DNA from 4 places in the Paeniclostridium hominis genome. Region 4 is predicted to be linked to each of the others. Evidence: riboswitches for the same ligand, from Rfam matches in the RefSeq annotation. Region 4 holds a riboswitch; each other region holds the start of a gene.

Region 1 (3,670 bases), on a different contig from region 4:
TAATCTTAGCTATATCACAACTAAGATACTTTTATAAAAATAAATCTGATAAAAAATTTATAAACTTAAAAAAATATACAAAATCTATGGTTTCTTTATTTTTAATAACAAGTGTTTTATCTATTTCATTAAGCTTTTTAATGTTTTTCAAATCATTCCCTATAACTATTGCTAGTGGATGTTTTATATTAATTTTATCTTATTACACATTTACCCTAGGTCGTATTAATAAAAAATATGGCTTATCTAAAAACAAATAAAAATGAAAAAACAACGAAGAACAAGTTTTATGTTTATAGCGATCTGACAAAACGTTAAAGCCTGCACTTTAGGCTTTACAGTGAAAGAAGATGCTATAAACATAAAACTCCCACTATATCTTGTTCATTAGCTTCTCTCCCATATAATTAATGCCCTTAAAATCCAAATAAATGAATTCTAAGAGCTTTTTAACAGATATTTTAAAATAAAATTTATTGTTCATTTTCTAATATTGACATTACTATCAATGATTCATAATTTCCCTTATAAAGAATACACTCCCTAAGAATTCCTTCTTCTTTGAAACCTTGAGATTTATAAACATTTTGAGCTCTTTTGTTTTTATATCTTACATCTAACCATAATCTATGTGCTCTTAATTCATTAAATGAATATTCTTTAATTAATCTTAACGTCTCTTTTCCAAAACCTTTGCCCTTATCACAAATGACAAATCTTTTAAATTCAATGTTATGGTTAGGATTGTCTAAGCCAGCCATGATTATGTAACCTATAGGTTTTCCTTTTTTACTATCTTCAATTATCAGATGTAATATATCAGAATTCGAAAGTGATTCTAAATGTTGAGTTTTAGACCAATTCCCTATATACTGAGCATTTTCAGATTCATTTTCTGCACCAATTACAAACTCTAAATCGTCATATTGTGTTAATCTCAACTTAATTAAATCAGATTCTTTAATAACTTTTTTCATAAATTCCCCCCTTATATGAAATAGTAATCTATAAACTATAAAAAATCTAATAAATTTTAATTTTAATTTAACAATCCTTAAATTTTTGGTTTATGAGTTAGTTAAATTTCTCAATAAACTCTTTATATGCTTTATACCATTGAAATTTCGAGTATAAAATTACTACAAAACTTCCAAGTGATAGCGTCATATGAAAATAATCTTTTTTAATAAGTAAAAAAACAATACAAATTAAAAATATTATAATTACAACATTTGATAATAAAAATAATCGTTTAAATGATCTAGTTATTTTCTTCAAGTAATCACCCTCTAACTAAAACAATCATGAGTAATTTTTAACACCATGTTATCATATTTGATATTTTCTAAATTTAGATATTTTATTTACCAAGTTTACGTATAATACTTATTTTATATACCCGAGTTATATGCAATAACATATAGCATAGCAAGTGTTATATACATGGTTGCTAATAAACAATAATGAACTACCATATTTATTTTTTTATTTTTTATCCAATATACGCCTGATAAAAAGCAATATATTAAAAATACACCTGCTACAATTATAGGGATATTATATGGGTAATCATAAACTGTTACCGTTGTAGAAAGCTTATATAAATTGTGTTCAAGAATCCAATCGGGTATTTCTACAAAAGATATACCTACAAATCCTACTATAATCCAATCTATCATCTTCCAGTCCTTATACTTACTCATTTGTAAATTCACTCCATTCAAGTTAGTTTATAATCTATATAAATATTTTAGTAGTACTACCATTGGTTAAGTAATAATGTCTATCTGCATATCTAACCACTTGTCATTTGATTTTTAAGATTAGTTAGTAATTATACAAAATTAAATACAAAAAAAGTTGAAAATGGATTAAGATGTGTTTATTTTGGAGTAAAATATAAAATGTTAAATACTATGATTAATTTGGTAAAAATAAAAAATAAGGCTTAATTTAAGCCTTATTCTTTATTTTTATATAGTACTTCTTTATCCATATGTATATATATGGGATTATAAAAACAATATATGGAATTAAAGTTTCTAATGGTGTTAACTTATCTTTTATAATAAAAAATACTCCTGAAAATATTAATAATATACTAATCATACAAACTATGTTGTTTTGGGTTTTTATATAGTCTTCCATTGAAGTTATATTAAACATTTTAGAAATGTAATTCGGTTTCATATTATTTAATAATAAATATTTAATTATATGAAAAATACCAAATGTAATAAGAAATATTCCATAAGTTTTATATGTGAACATATTCTCATCTACTTCCTACTTATAATGTTTCCATATTATTCACAGGATTCACTGTATTTATAGTAGGCTTTATAACAGATACTCCAACTAATGCTATAGCTATACTTCTACTTACGTTTTTCTTTAAATCCATAAAATAGTCCCCCTTTGGTAACTGACTAGTAATTATAGTCTCATACTTAGCCCCTATAGTTTGCCGTCCTTTAATTTATTAAAGTTTGGATTTTTCAAATTGTTAATTAAATTATATTAGGAAAACATTTACATAAAAAGCCTTTAATTTACAGAATTTTTATGTTATTCTAAAAATAACAACATCATTTTAAATTTTACTTTATGGACTAGTTATATAAAAGACAGAATATTATAAAGGAGGAAAAAAATGTTACAATTTAATTTAATGATAATAACATTACTTATATGTAGTGTAATTTTATTAAGTGGAGTAAAAATAATGTTTAACCCTAGATATGCTCAAGTAATAATGTTTATATTTATAACATATAGTCCATTTTCAGATTTAATAGAAGGATATAAACTAGGATACACAGGTATTAGTAGCATAATAATATTTAGTATAGTATTTTTATTAATATTTATTTGGGGATATAGAAAAAATAAACACATATACTCAATACATAATGTTAAAAAAACGGATGTAATAAATATTATTGAGGAATATTTAAAGATAAAAAATATAAAATATGAAGTAAGAGAAGATGAAATATATTTACCAGAGTTTTATAAAACTATATTTATTGATAGTTTAATGAGTATAAGTTTAGATTTTAAAGATATAAAGGATATTGATTTTTACAATGATTTAGTAAAGAAAATTAAATCTGGAATTAAAGAATTAAAACTAAGATATTTTCCCATAGAAGGTATGTTTTATTTAATTTTTACTGGAATTTTGTATTGGATTAAAACTGATTTTTTAGTTAATTTTTTAAAATAATATATTTACTATCTAAACTGTACAAAAAACACCACCTAAAACTAAAAATTGAAGCCCTATCAAAGGGCTTCAAAGACACTTACATAACAAACTAAACTTGTAATGCAAAACGGCAAAGGGTAAAGTTGAAGTTTATATAGCAATCTACCAAAATTACAGATTGCAATCAGAAATCTAGTCACTTAATTTTAGTTCATAAACATATACTATATGCTCTTTTTCTCCAAATTTAATATTTGACTCTTTCACTTTGTTATATCCTAGTGATTTCCAGAATTTATGAGCTAAAATATTTTCTTCAAGAACACCAATACTAAAATAATCTACCCCTATACTTAAAGCATATTTTTTTAAATCATTATGAACTAGACTACCTAACTTGTTTCCCCTTTTATTCGGTGCTAGTAATAATAAACCAATTGACCATGTATTAATCTTAGG
Region 2 (3,670 bases), on a different contig from region 4:
AACTTTTGCTTCTGTATAAGTTACTTCGTTACCTTCTAATACTTGTCTAGCGTCATCTAAATCCTCTTTGAATTGACTATATAAAGGATGTACCTTTGCTTCGTTCTCTAAAACAGTAAGTTTATCTAAAGTTCCGAAGTCAGGATTTACTTTGTTCTTATTGCTATCAGTAAATAATGTTTCCATCTTTTCGGATAAAGCATCTTGCTTATAAAATCTAGCTTCAGATATAAATGGTCTACCCATATGACACTCTTTAAATACAAACTTCAATCTCTTAAAACTTGTAGGGTTAAATTTAAATTGCATAAAGTCAGTGGTAACCTTTGCAGTACCGCTAGATACTAATTTAAATGTATCTCCCTTAGTAGTATCAGAAGCATATATTTCGTACTTAGTTGGGAATCCCTTTTGGTTTCCACTTCTAGGCAATAATGCTATTCTATCTAACTCTTGCACTTCATCAAAAGTAAATGTTACTTCGTTAGTGAAGTCATTTCCATTACTTCTGTTTGTTTCCCAATGTGTATTAGGATTATTATCATACATATATTCTATTTTAGTTGAAGGGTACATTCCACCGTTAACTTCTGTATTTGCTATATGCTCATTACCTAATTTAAACTTTTCATCATAAGCTTGTTGGTTAGGGGTTCCATACCCTAACAATTTAGATACTTTAGTTTCACTAAAGTTTACTTCTTTATTTTCTAAAACAAGTCTTGCATTATCTATATACTCTTTAAAGCTTTCGCGGAATGGATGACTTTCAGTTTCTTTCTCTAAAGCGTTTAATGCTTCAGTAGTTGCAAACTCTTTACTTACCTCATTCATATTTGCATTAGTAAATAATCTTTCCATCTTGTCTAGAGTTTTATCTTCTTTGTAGAACCAAAACTCTGCGGCACTTGCCCACTCGTTATGCGCTTCTACGAATTTGAATTTAACTCTCTTTGCACGTACAGTGTCAAATTTAAATTCTACCATTCCACCTGTTGCTTTACTTCCTTCTACTTTTCCTGCTAGTTTAAAGTCTTCCCCTGTCTCACTTTCTGAAACGTATATCTCTGCACTAGTAGGGTATCCCTTACCTTTAGCCCCATCTTGTCTTGTAGCGTAAGCTAATCTGTTTATCTCGGCTATGTCTTTAAATTCCACAGTCACTTCATTTTTAAATGTTTCATCATTTTTAGTGAATGTCTCCCAATGTGTTTCAAGTTTCCCATCTATAGCATTTTCTATTTTAGTTCCTGGATAACTCCTTCCATTGTTTGATATAGATTGTACCCCAACTCTATACAATTCATTGTACTTAGCAAAATTAGGATTGTTCTTAATTTTGAAATCAGTAACAGTCATGTTTTTAGATACTTGTTTCTCTATTGCTACTGCTTTCTTTTTTACTACTTCATTAGCGTATACATTTATTGCCGGTGAAACGTTTGTAGCTATTATAGACATGGCCAATACTGCTGATATTTTTTTCCTCATAATATCCTCCCTCTGATATGCATATGAATTTACAATAACTAAACATTTTACCCCAAATTTTAAAATATAGTCTTGTTATAGAGTTATGGTTATTTTATATGAAATAAAAAAACTACCCTGTGTCTAAAGGGTAGTTGCTATCTAAAGTAAACATTATAAAATAATCTTACGATTACATCATAAAATAACTCTATAAAAACAAAGAATATTAATTCTTCGGCAACTGGCTGGCATAGTCTAATTTGACCTTAGCCCCTTTAGCTTTGCGTCTCTAGATTTCCCTAGATTTGCTAATATGTAATTTTTAGTCATCTATAATTAATTATACATAATTTTTTACAATATAAAATAGTTTTTTGAAAATTTTGATTAATTTCTGAAAAATTTTTAAAAATTGATTTTAAATTATATAAATTAGGTAAATCATTTTTAGAAAAATCAATACAACCAGTTTCGTTATTACAGTTTTTTATCTAAATGATTTACCAAATCTAAGTTTTAAGACTTGTTATTAATTTAAGAGATATCAGAAATTGTCGTAATTTTTAGAATAAAAAATATATTTTTGTTAATATATGGGTGATATAATTGTAAAAACAAAACTTTAATAATATATAAAGTGTAAGAATGCACGCACTATTAGGGGGATAGAGACAATGAGTTTAGTAAGCATAATTATTCCAGTTTATAATTCTGAAAAATGGCTAGACAGATGTATTGAAAGTTTAGTAACACAAACGTATAAAAATATAGAATTAATTTTTGTTGATGATGAATCTACAGATAAATCAATAGAAATTATAAAAAACTATCAAAAAAAATTTGATTTTATACGTCTTGTTAGTATTAATCATGCTGGTCAAAGTGTAGCTAGAAATTATGGAGTTAAGATTGCCAATGGAGAATATGTATGTTTTGTTGATAGTGATGACTATGTAACTAAAGATTATTGCAAATTGTTAGTTACATCAATGAAAACTACTAATGCAGATATTGTAGTTGGTGGAATGTCAATATTTTATAATAATATTTACCAAAATACTTTAATATCTAAGACTAATTATACTTGTAATAGAAATGAATATATAGGTAAAATATTAACTTTAAAAGATGGAGCTCATATTATTGTTAATAAACTATTCAAAAGAGAATTATTGATAAATAATAAGATTGAATTTATTGCTTGTTATCAATATGAAGATATGGTGTACGCTTTTGAAACTGCACTATATTCAGATTTAATTTGCTTCATTAATAAACCAATTTATAATTATATGAGAAGAGATAATTCTTCATTCACATCAGTAGACAGTAAACAAGTTACAGATTATATATTTGCAATAGAAAAAGTGAAAAATCTTCTAATACAACACAATGAATATAATCAAGTAAAAAGTGATTTTTATCAATATCTGTTATTGAATAATTCACATTTAGTATCTTTGTTTCTCCAAGATAAAAATGCAACATTGCCATTTTACAAAAAGTGGATGCAAGAGTTACAAAATATGATAACTGAAGTAGAAAAAGAGGTATAAGCATGAAAATATTAATTAGTGATATTGATGGAACATTGTATTTTGAAGATAAAAAGGATAAGATAATGCCTAGTGATTTAGAAAGTATTAAAAAACTTCAGAGTAATGGACATCTTTTTGGAGTTTGCACAGGAAGATCATATTCTGGGGTAAAACTTGCTATTGAGAATTTTGATATAAATCTAGACTTTATGATTCTTGCTAGTGGGGCTATTATACTAAATAATGAAGAAAATATAGTTAAAAAGCTAACTATGGAAAGAAATATTGTTGAACAAATATATAATTGTATATCATCTAATAATTGTGAAATTCAATTTACAACTGATAAATACTTTTATTTTAAAGGTCCAACAGAATATACATCTAGTAATGCTGTTAGATTTAATGATTTTTATGAAATTCCTGAAGAAGAATTTACTACATTCGCACTTGGTTTTAATGATTGTAAAGAACTAGAAAATGTAAAAAATTTACTAAATGATAATTTCGGAGATTACATTTCTACTCATCGAAATAAAAATAGCCTAGATATTTCTAGAAAAGAGTGCAGTAAGGGAGTTGCAATAGCTGAATTAAGAGAGTTTTTCAATGTTGATGAAAATGACATACATGTTATTGGAGATTCTTACAACGATATC
Region 3 (3,670 bases), on a different contig from region 4:
AAGAACTATATAATATTAGTTGACATTTAAATTGGGAGAGAAATTATGAGTAAAAAAAATGAATGTTTGAAATTAAATAAAGAAGAATTGGAAAAATTACATAGTAATTTATTGCTATTATTAAAAGAGTTTGACAGGATATGTAGAAAGCATAATATAAAATATTACTTATCTGATGGTACTTTACTTGGTGCAGTTAGACATAAAGGCTTTATACCATGGGATGATGATATAGATGTTCAAATGTCTAGAAGCGAGTATGAAAGGTTTTGTGAAGTTTGTAAAGAAGAATTAGATAAAAGTAAATTTTTCTTTCAAAATCAAGAAACTGATAAGCATTATAACTGGGTTTATGGGAAATTAAGATTAAAAAACACTACTTATATGAGAGTTGGACAAGAACATTTAAAACAAGATTCAGGAATATTTATGGATATTTTCCCATTAGATAATATTTCAGATAACAAATTTACACAGTATTATTTTGAGGTTATATGTAAGATGTGTAGAAAAATATTTTGGGCTCCTGTAGGATGTGTAGTTAAAGAACATTTTTATAGTAGGTTATTTTTTAAATTATTATGCTTTATTCCACGTAAATTAACTATACGTGTATTTGAATTTTTTGCAAAATTCTATCAAAATAAAGAAACTGATCTTTTTGCATATTATAACTTAGATTATTTAAGAAATGAAAGACAAGTACTTAAAAAAGAGTGGTATAAAAAGTCAATTACAATGGAATTTGAAGGATATGAATTTTTTGTACCAGAAGCATATGATGAAATTTTAACTGTAACTTATGGAGACTACATGAAATTGCCTCCTGAAGATAAAAGAGGTAGTACATCACCTGCATCGTATATTAAGTTTTTAGATGGAACAGAAGTGAAATTAGAGAGATAACTTTAAAATATATTGCTGAAAGGAAAAAAGCTAATGGATAATAAATATTGGAATGATTTTTATAATAAAGATATAGCCCCGAAGGAAGCATCTAAATTTGCCAACGATATTATTGAGTTTTTAGAAACGGACAAATCATTAGTTGAATTAGGATGCGGAAATGGTAGGGATGCTAAATTTTTTTCAAGATATAATATAAATATTACTGCAATTGATCAATCTGAAGCAGTAATATTAAAATTAAATGATAGTAACAAACAAGATAATCTTAAATTTATATGTGATGATTTTGTTAATTCAAACTTACTTGATCAAAATAAATTTGATTATGCGTATAGTAGATTTACGATACACTCAATTACAGAAGAAGAAGAAACAATACTTGTTAAACGAGTTTATAATTCTTTAAAAAGTGGGGGAATGTTTTTTATAGAGGTTCGTAGTGTAAAAGATGAATTATATGGATTGGGAAAAAATGTAGGTCGAAATGCATATATTTATAATGAACACTATAGACGATTTATTATTATAGATGAATTAGTCCAGACATTAAAAGAAGAAGGATTTAAAATTATTTCAGCAAAAGAAAGTAGTAACTGGGCTATTTATAAAGATTTAAATCCAGTAGTAATTAGAATAATTGCTAAAAAAGATTGTTAATTTAAATGTAAAATTAAAGGATTAAAAGTACAAATAAATAAAAAAAGTACATAAATTAAATGTAATATATCACTTAAAATATAAAATATAATAAATAATTAAAAAAATGGTAAAAAAAGGTAAAAATATTGTTAAATCAATGGGAATTGGTCTTTTTTTAAAATTATATTTTATATTAGTATTAAATGGAAGACGTAGAAATTAAAGTAAATGCTTGAATAAAGTCGAATAATGGTATAAAATAGATATATAAGTCGAATGATGATATTCAAAGGCAAATCTAGAGAAATCTAGTGACGCAAAACTATAGGGGCTAATGTTTATCTAAACTACGCCAGCCAGCTGCCAAAGGGTTAATAAACTTTTTGTTATCATTGATATAATGAAGATCGTGAATTATGGATAATTATATAATTTACAAATAAAATCAGGAGACATCTGCAAATGTACATAAACATTTATTGAAATTTTTAATATACCTTAAAATGGGTTTACAAGTATACAAAAAACATTTAAATATTAAATATTGAATCGTAATTTATTAGATATATTAAAGCTGAAAAATATTTATTTGATTTTGACTTAGACATTAAGTAGGTATATTTTATTTTCTGATTTTAATTTTAATTTATATAATACGATTAGAAATCATTGATATATTATAAAAGTGATCAAACTACTCTTTAAGAGTAGTTTTTTTTATTTGAAAAAGGAGGTAATAATGGAAACATATAGTTTAATCAAGATGGGGTTAGATGCAACAGAACTTAGAAGTAGAGTTATTGCTAACAATATTGCAAATATTAATACTCCAAATTATAAGAGAAAGTATGTAAACTTTGAAGAAACATTGAAAGACTCTATAAATAAAAAACCTAAAATAGAAGTCAAAACAGATGAAAACTCAAAGATGAGAGTAGATGGTAACAATGTTGATTTAGAAAATGAGAAAGTTAACCAAGCAGCTACAACTCTTGAATACAATGCACTTATAACTTTAACTAATATAAAATTAGGAATGGCTAGAAGTGTTATAACAGGGAGGTAATTAGATGAGTATTTTTGGAGGAATGAGAATTAGCCAAAGTGCTTTATCAGCAGAACGTTTAAGGATGGATATAGTTTCATCAAATATTGCTAATATGAAGACTACGAGAACTAAAGAAGGTGGAGCTTATAGACGTAAGGTTCCTGTATTTGAGGAAAATTATGATAAAAAGTTAGGTATGCTTGGTGTAAAGGCAGTTTCTATAGAAAAAGATAAGGCGCCACTTAGAAAACTATATGAACCAAATCATCCTGACGCAGATAAACAAGGCTATGTAGAATATCCTAATGTAGATATATTAGTAGAAATGGCAGATTTAATGACTGCTTCAAGAGCTTACGAGTCTAATATAGATACATTAAATGCACAAAAAAATATGATATCTAAGGCTTTAGAAATAGGCAGATAAAAAGGAGTGGATTTATGACTGGAATAGGAGCTATAAGCGGAGTAAACAACATCTTAACAAATAATGATTTGTTAAAAACTACAAAAAGTAAAAGTGTAGAAAAAGAAAGTAACTTTTCTAATGTAATAAAAGATGCACTAGATAAAGTTAATGACAAGCAGGTAGATGCAAATAAGAAAGTTGAGAGCCTTTTAAAAGGAGGCGACGTTTCTATGCATGATGTAATGATATCTGCTCAAGAAGCTCAGATGTCAATGCAGTTAATGATTGAAGTTAGAAATAAGGTATATGAAGCTTATCAAGAGCTAAATAGAGTTCAATTATAACTTTATAGCAAGGAGAATTTTAGATGAATATAAAGGAATTGCCACAAAAAATAAAAGATTTTGTGTTGGTTAAAAAAGAACAGTTTGGTACCTTATCTAAAAAGAAAAAAATAGCAATAGTAGTTGCAATTATATCTTTAATTCTAGCAATAGTATTTGGGATAAGTTATTCAAGAGCTAATAAGTATGGAGTTTTATTTTCAGGACTAGAATCTAGTGATGCAGCAGCAGTAACTAAAGAACTTGAATCAAAAAAAGTTGATACCAAGATAGAAGGAAATAGTATATTAGTTCCAAAAAAAGATGTAGATAAATTAAGGA
Region 4 (3,670 bases):
ATAATTTTAAAAATTTTGATTTAGATAAAGATATAATAAAAGCCCTTTATAATCTTGAGTATAATACTCCATCTAAAGTTCAATGTGAATCAATTCCAAGACTTTTAAATAAAGAAAATATAGTTGTTAAATCAAAAACTGGTAGTGGGAAAACTGCAAGTTTTGGAATACCGATATGTGAAAAAATAGATGTTAACAACAGTAATCTACAAGCATTAATAGTTGTACCAACAAGAGAATTAGCTATACAAGTAAAAGAAGAAATATCTAATATAGGAAGATTAAAAAAAATTAGGTGTAGTGCAATATTTGGAAAACAACCTATAAAAGATCAAATAAATGAATTAAAACAAAGAGTTCATGTAGTAGTTGCTACACCTGGAAGAGTAATAGATCATATAAATAGAGGTAGTATAAACTTAGACAATATAAATTATTTTATAATAGATGAAGCTGATAAAATGCTTAACAAAGGATTTATAGAAGATATGGAGTTTATATTTAATAATATACCTAAAGAGACTGTTATAGGCTTATTTTCAGCAACTATAGATAAAGATATATCTTATATATATAATAAATATATGATAAATCCTAGTATGATAGAAATTGAAAATGATGAAAATCTAGACAAAAGACAAATAGAAGAAAATTTAGTTTCTTTAAAAGAAGATGAAAAATATAATACCTTAAAAGATCTAATATATTATTATAATCCAAAAACTACCATAGTGTTTTTAAATACTAAAGATAGAGTAACTAAATTATACAACAAGATGAAAAAAGATAAGTTTTTAGTTGAACAACTCCATGGAGATATGTCTCAAGAAAAGCGTATATTTGTAATCAAGGACTTTAAAGAAGGTAAATATAATATTTTAATTAGTACAGATGTAGCAAGTAGAGGAATACATATAGATGATGTATCTTTAGTTATAAATTATGATGTTCCTATGGATAAAGAAAATTATATACATAGAATAGGAAGAACAGGAAGAACAGATAAATATGGAAAAGCTATAACCATGGCTAATGAAAAAGACGAAAAATATATAGCTGAGATAATAAAATATATTGGCCATGAAATAAATACTATTAATGAATTAAGTAGTGAAGATATAAAAAAAGGAAAAATTAAGTTCGAGAAAGCTTCAAGTATATTATTAAATAATAAAAGGATAAAAAAGAAAGATAAAAAAGTTCATAGTGAGGTAACTAGAATATATTTAAATGCAGGAAAAAAGAAGAAAATTAGAGTTTTAGATATTGTTGGGACTTTTAGTAATATTGAAGGTATAAATAATGAAGATATAGGTGTTATAGAAGTTTGTGACTTATGCTCTTATGTTGACTTATTAAATCATAAAGGTGAAATGTTTTTAAAAAAATATAAGGAAATAAGTATAAAGAAAAAATTAGTTAAAGTAAGAAGAGATAATTCTAATTGTTAGATTTATAATTATATTCTTAAAAAGAATATTGAAAATGGTGTCGAAATTTGATAAACTAATTTGGTAAAAACTTAATAAATAAGAAACGAAGAAGTATATTCTGTATGTGGGCATCTGGGATATATGGAGTTAGTGATGCAACCGGCTATATTTACAAACTGTAGGTATAGCCTTTTTTGTTCTAAAATTTAATAAACAAGAAACGAAGAAGTATATTCTGTATGTGGGCATCTGGGATATATGGAGTTAGTGATGCAACCGGCTATATTTACAAACTGTAGGTATAGCCTTTTTTGTTCTAAAATTTAATAAACAAGAAACGAAGAAGTATATTCTGTATGTGGGCATCTGGGATATATGGAGTTAGTGATGCAACCGGCTATATTTACAAACTGTAGGTATAGCCTTTTTTGTTCTAAAATTTAATAAACAAGAAACGAAGAAGTATATTCTGTATATGGGCATCTGGGATATATGGAGTTAGTGATGCAACCGGCTATATTTACAAACATGTAAGTATAGCTTTTTTTATTGAAAAAAAGAGGTGATCATTTGAGACAGGGAAAGAATAAGGTAATATTAAGTTTAGTATTTGTGTTTAGTATGATTTTAAATCTTATTTCATCAGGGATAATGGTATATGCTGAAGATGTATCTAATAGTCCTTCAGTTGAAATAACAAGTGCAACATTTGATGATTATACTGTAAGAGAAGGTATGATTAAAACTTTCAGAATTGATTATAAAATTAAAGATCCAAGCAAAATTACGCCAGGAGATAGCATTACTATAACACTGCCTAAGATCTTTAGAGATGTTAACCCAGTATGTTCAGACAAGCATTTTTCAGGGCAAGAATATAACCCTAATACTGGAGTATTAAAGTTGATATTTAATGATAATATAAAAAATGCATTAGAGGGATATTTAAGTGTAACAATGGTTGGTGATAAAAATATTAAAGATGGAGAATACCCTATTGTTATAAACACTAATGGAGATACAGAAACTGTTACATTAACAGGTGAAGGTAGAGAAGAATCAACAGGTGGAGGATCAAATCCACTTATGTATAAAGGTTCATATTTACCACTAGATTCTAAGGGAGAAGGGCTTATAACAGATATAAATAAACCAGTTAGATACTATGTAGAAATAAATAGAGATCAAAATGGACAAATGGGGGATGCTTACTTTGAGGACCAAATTCCAGAGGGAATGGTTTTAGATAAAAATAGTATAAGTATAATTCAGCATGACTATGAAAGTGGAGTGGATAGGGATGTAACTAATGAGCTTTTAAAGTCTGGAAAACTTACAGCTGAAAAAGATTCTCTAAAAATAGATCTTGGTGATATATATAATGATAGCTATTCAGTTAATTACAATACTTTGATATTACCAAATCCTCCAAAAGACATTAGATATGTAAATAAAGCAAAATTAACATATAATGGGAAAAATAATGATTCTAGTGCTACAGTTAAGTTAGCAGCAGGAGCAGGGGCTATAAATGTCTATAAAACTGTAAATAAAACTAATATAACTAATGATGAAAAGGATCAAAACATAGAATATAAAATAGCATTTGATTCAGCAGGACACTTTTTAAAGAATACAATGCATGTAAAAGATAAATTAGATTCGAGGCTGACTGATATTAAAATAGATCAAACAGGTCAGTTTACGGTTACGTATAATGATCAAACAAAAGAATTAAATGCAGTTAATGATAAGTCGGATATAAATCCAGGAGACGATGCATATATTACTATTCAAGCTAATATGAAAGAAGTTGGAACAGGAGAAGCAGTTTCAAATACTGCTTATGTAAATGGAAATCCAACTGATGAAGTTGTAACTATAAAGAGTCCAAAAGTTGAAATAATAAAAATTGAAAAAGGTGACAAGACTCAAAAAATGTTATCAGGTGCAGTTTACTCACTTACTGATTCAAATGGTAATCTAGTAAAGGATATTTATGGACAAACTGTTAAAGATATAACTACTTCATCAAATAGTCCTGTAGAGTTAGAGCTACCTTATGGCAATTATAAATTAGTTGAAAAGGTAGCACCTAAAGGTTATAAACTTGATAGTACAACTATAGCATTTAAGGTTACAGAAAATAGTAAAATAGTTAAAGTTGTTGCAGAGGATGAACTTATGGCAATGCCAGGAAAAGTTGTAATAAACAAAACTAATGAAGATGGAAAAGT

What was found. A riboswitch is a leader RNA that binds a small molecule or an ion and turns the genes downstream of it on or off. The one in region 4 is predicted to bind cyclic di-GMP.
Region 1: another riboswitch for cyclic di-GMP. It lies ahead of H8891_RS04075 (hypothetical protein); the one in region 4 lies ahead of H8891_RS12970 (MSCRAMM family protein).
Region 2: another riboswitch for cyclic di-GMP. It lies ahead of H8891_RS14060 (NPCBM/NEW2 domain-containing protein); the one in region 4 lies ahead of H8891_RS12970 (MSCRAMM family protein).
Region 3: another riboswitch for cyclic di-GMP. It lies ahead of H8891_RS01805 (flagellar basal body protein); the one in region 4 lies ahead of H8891_RS12970 (MSCRAMM family protein).

The regions. Positions count from the first base shown of each region.
Region 1 covers NZ_JACRWD010000001.1:853,258-856,927, reverse strand. The annotation lists gene H8891_RS04090 (hypothetical protein) at 1-260, shown strand, start outside; gene H8891_RS04085 (GNAT family N-acetyltransferase) at 474-977, opposite strand; gene H8891_RS04080 (hypothetical protein) at 1,392-1,703, opposite strand; gene H8891_RS04075 (hypothetical protein) at 1,954-2,190, opposite strand; cyclic di-GMP riboswitch class I at 2,418-2,504, opposite strand; gene H8891_RS04070 (hypothetical protein) at 2,654-3,229, shown strand; gene H8891_RS04065 (GNAT family N-acetyltransferase) at 3,404-3,670, opposite strand, start outside.
Region 2 covers NZ_JACRWD010000010.1:28,952-32,621, reverse strand. The annotation lists gene H8891_RS14060 (NPCBM/NEW2 domain-containing protein) at 1-1,491, opposite strand, end outside; cyclic di-GMP riboswitch class I at 1,707-1,793, opposite strand; gene H8891_RS14055 (glycosyltransferase family 2 protein) at 2,148-3,029, shown strand; gene H8891_RS14050 (Cof-type HAD-IIB family hydrolase) at 3,032-3,670, shown strand, end outside.
Region 3 covers NZ_JACRWD010000001.1:368,983-372,652, forward strand. The annotation lists gene H8891_RS01790 (phosphocholine cytidylyltransferase family protein) at 1-23, shown strand, start outside; gene H8891_RS01795 (LicD family protein) at 46-906, shown strand; gene H8891_RS01800 (class I SAM-dependent methyltransferase) at 940-1,566, shown strand; cyclic di-GMP riboswitch class I at 1,830-1,916, shown strand; gene H8891_RS01805 (flagellar basal body protein) at 2,288-2,614, shown strand; gene flgC (flagellar basal body rod protein FlgC) at 2,619-3,023, shown strand; gene fliE (flagellar hook-basal body complex protein FliE) at 3,038-3,349, shown strand; gene fliF (flagellar basal-body MS-ring/collar protein FliF) at 3,373-3,670, shown strand, end outside.
Region 4 covers NZ_JACRWD010000007.1:73,411-77,080, forward strand. The annotation lists gene H8891_RS12965 (DEAD/DEAH box helicase) at 1-1,451, shown strand, start outside; cyclic di-GMP riboswitch class II at 1,525-1,607, shown strand; cyclic di-GMP riboswitch class II at 1,641-1,724, shown strand; cyclic di-GMP riboswitch class II at 1,758-1,841, shown strand; cyclic di-GMP riboswitch class II at 1,875-1,958, shown strand; gene H8891_RS12970 (MSCRAMM family protein) at 2,004-3,670, shown strand, end outside.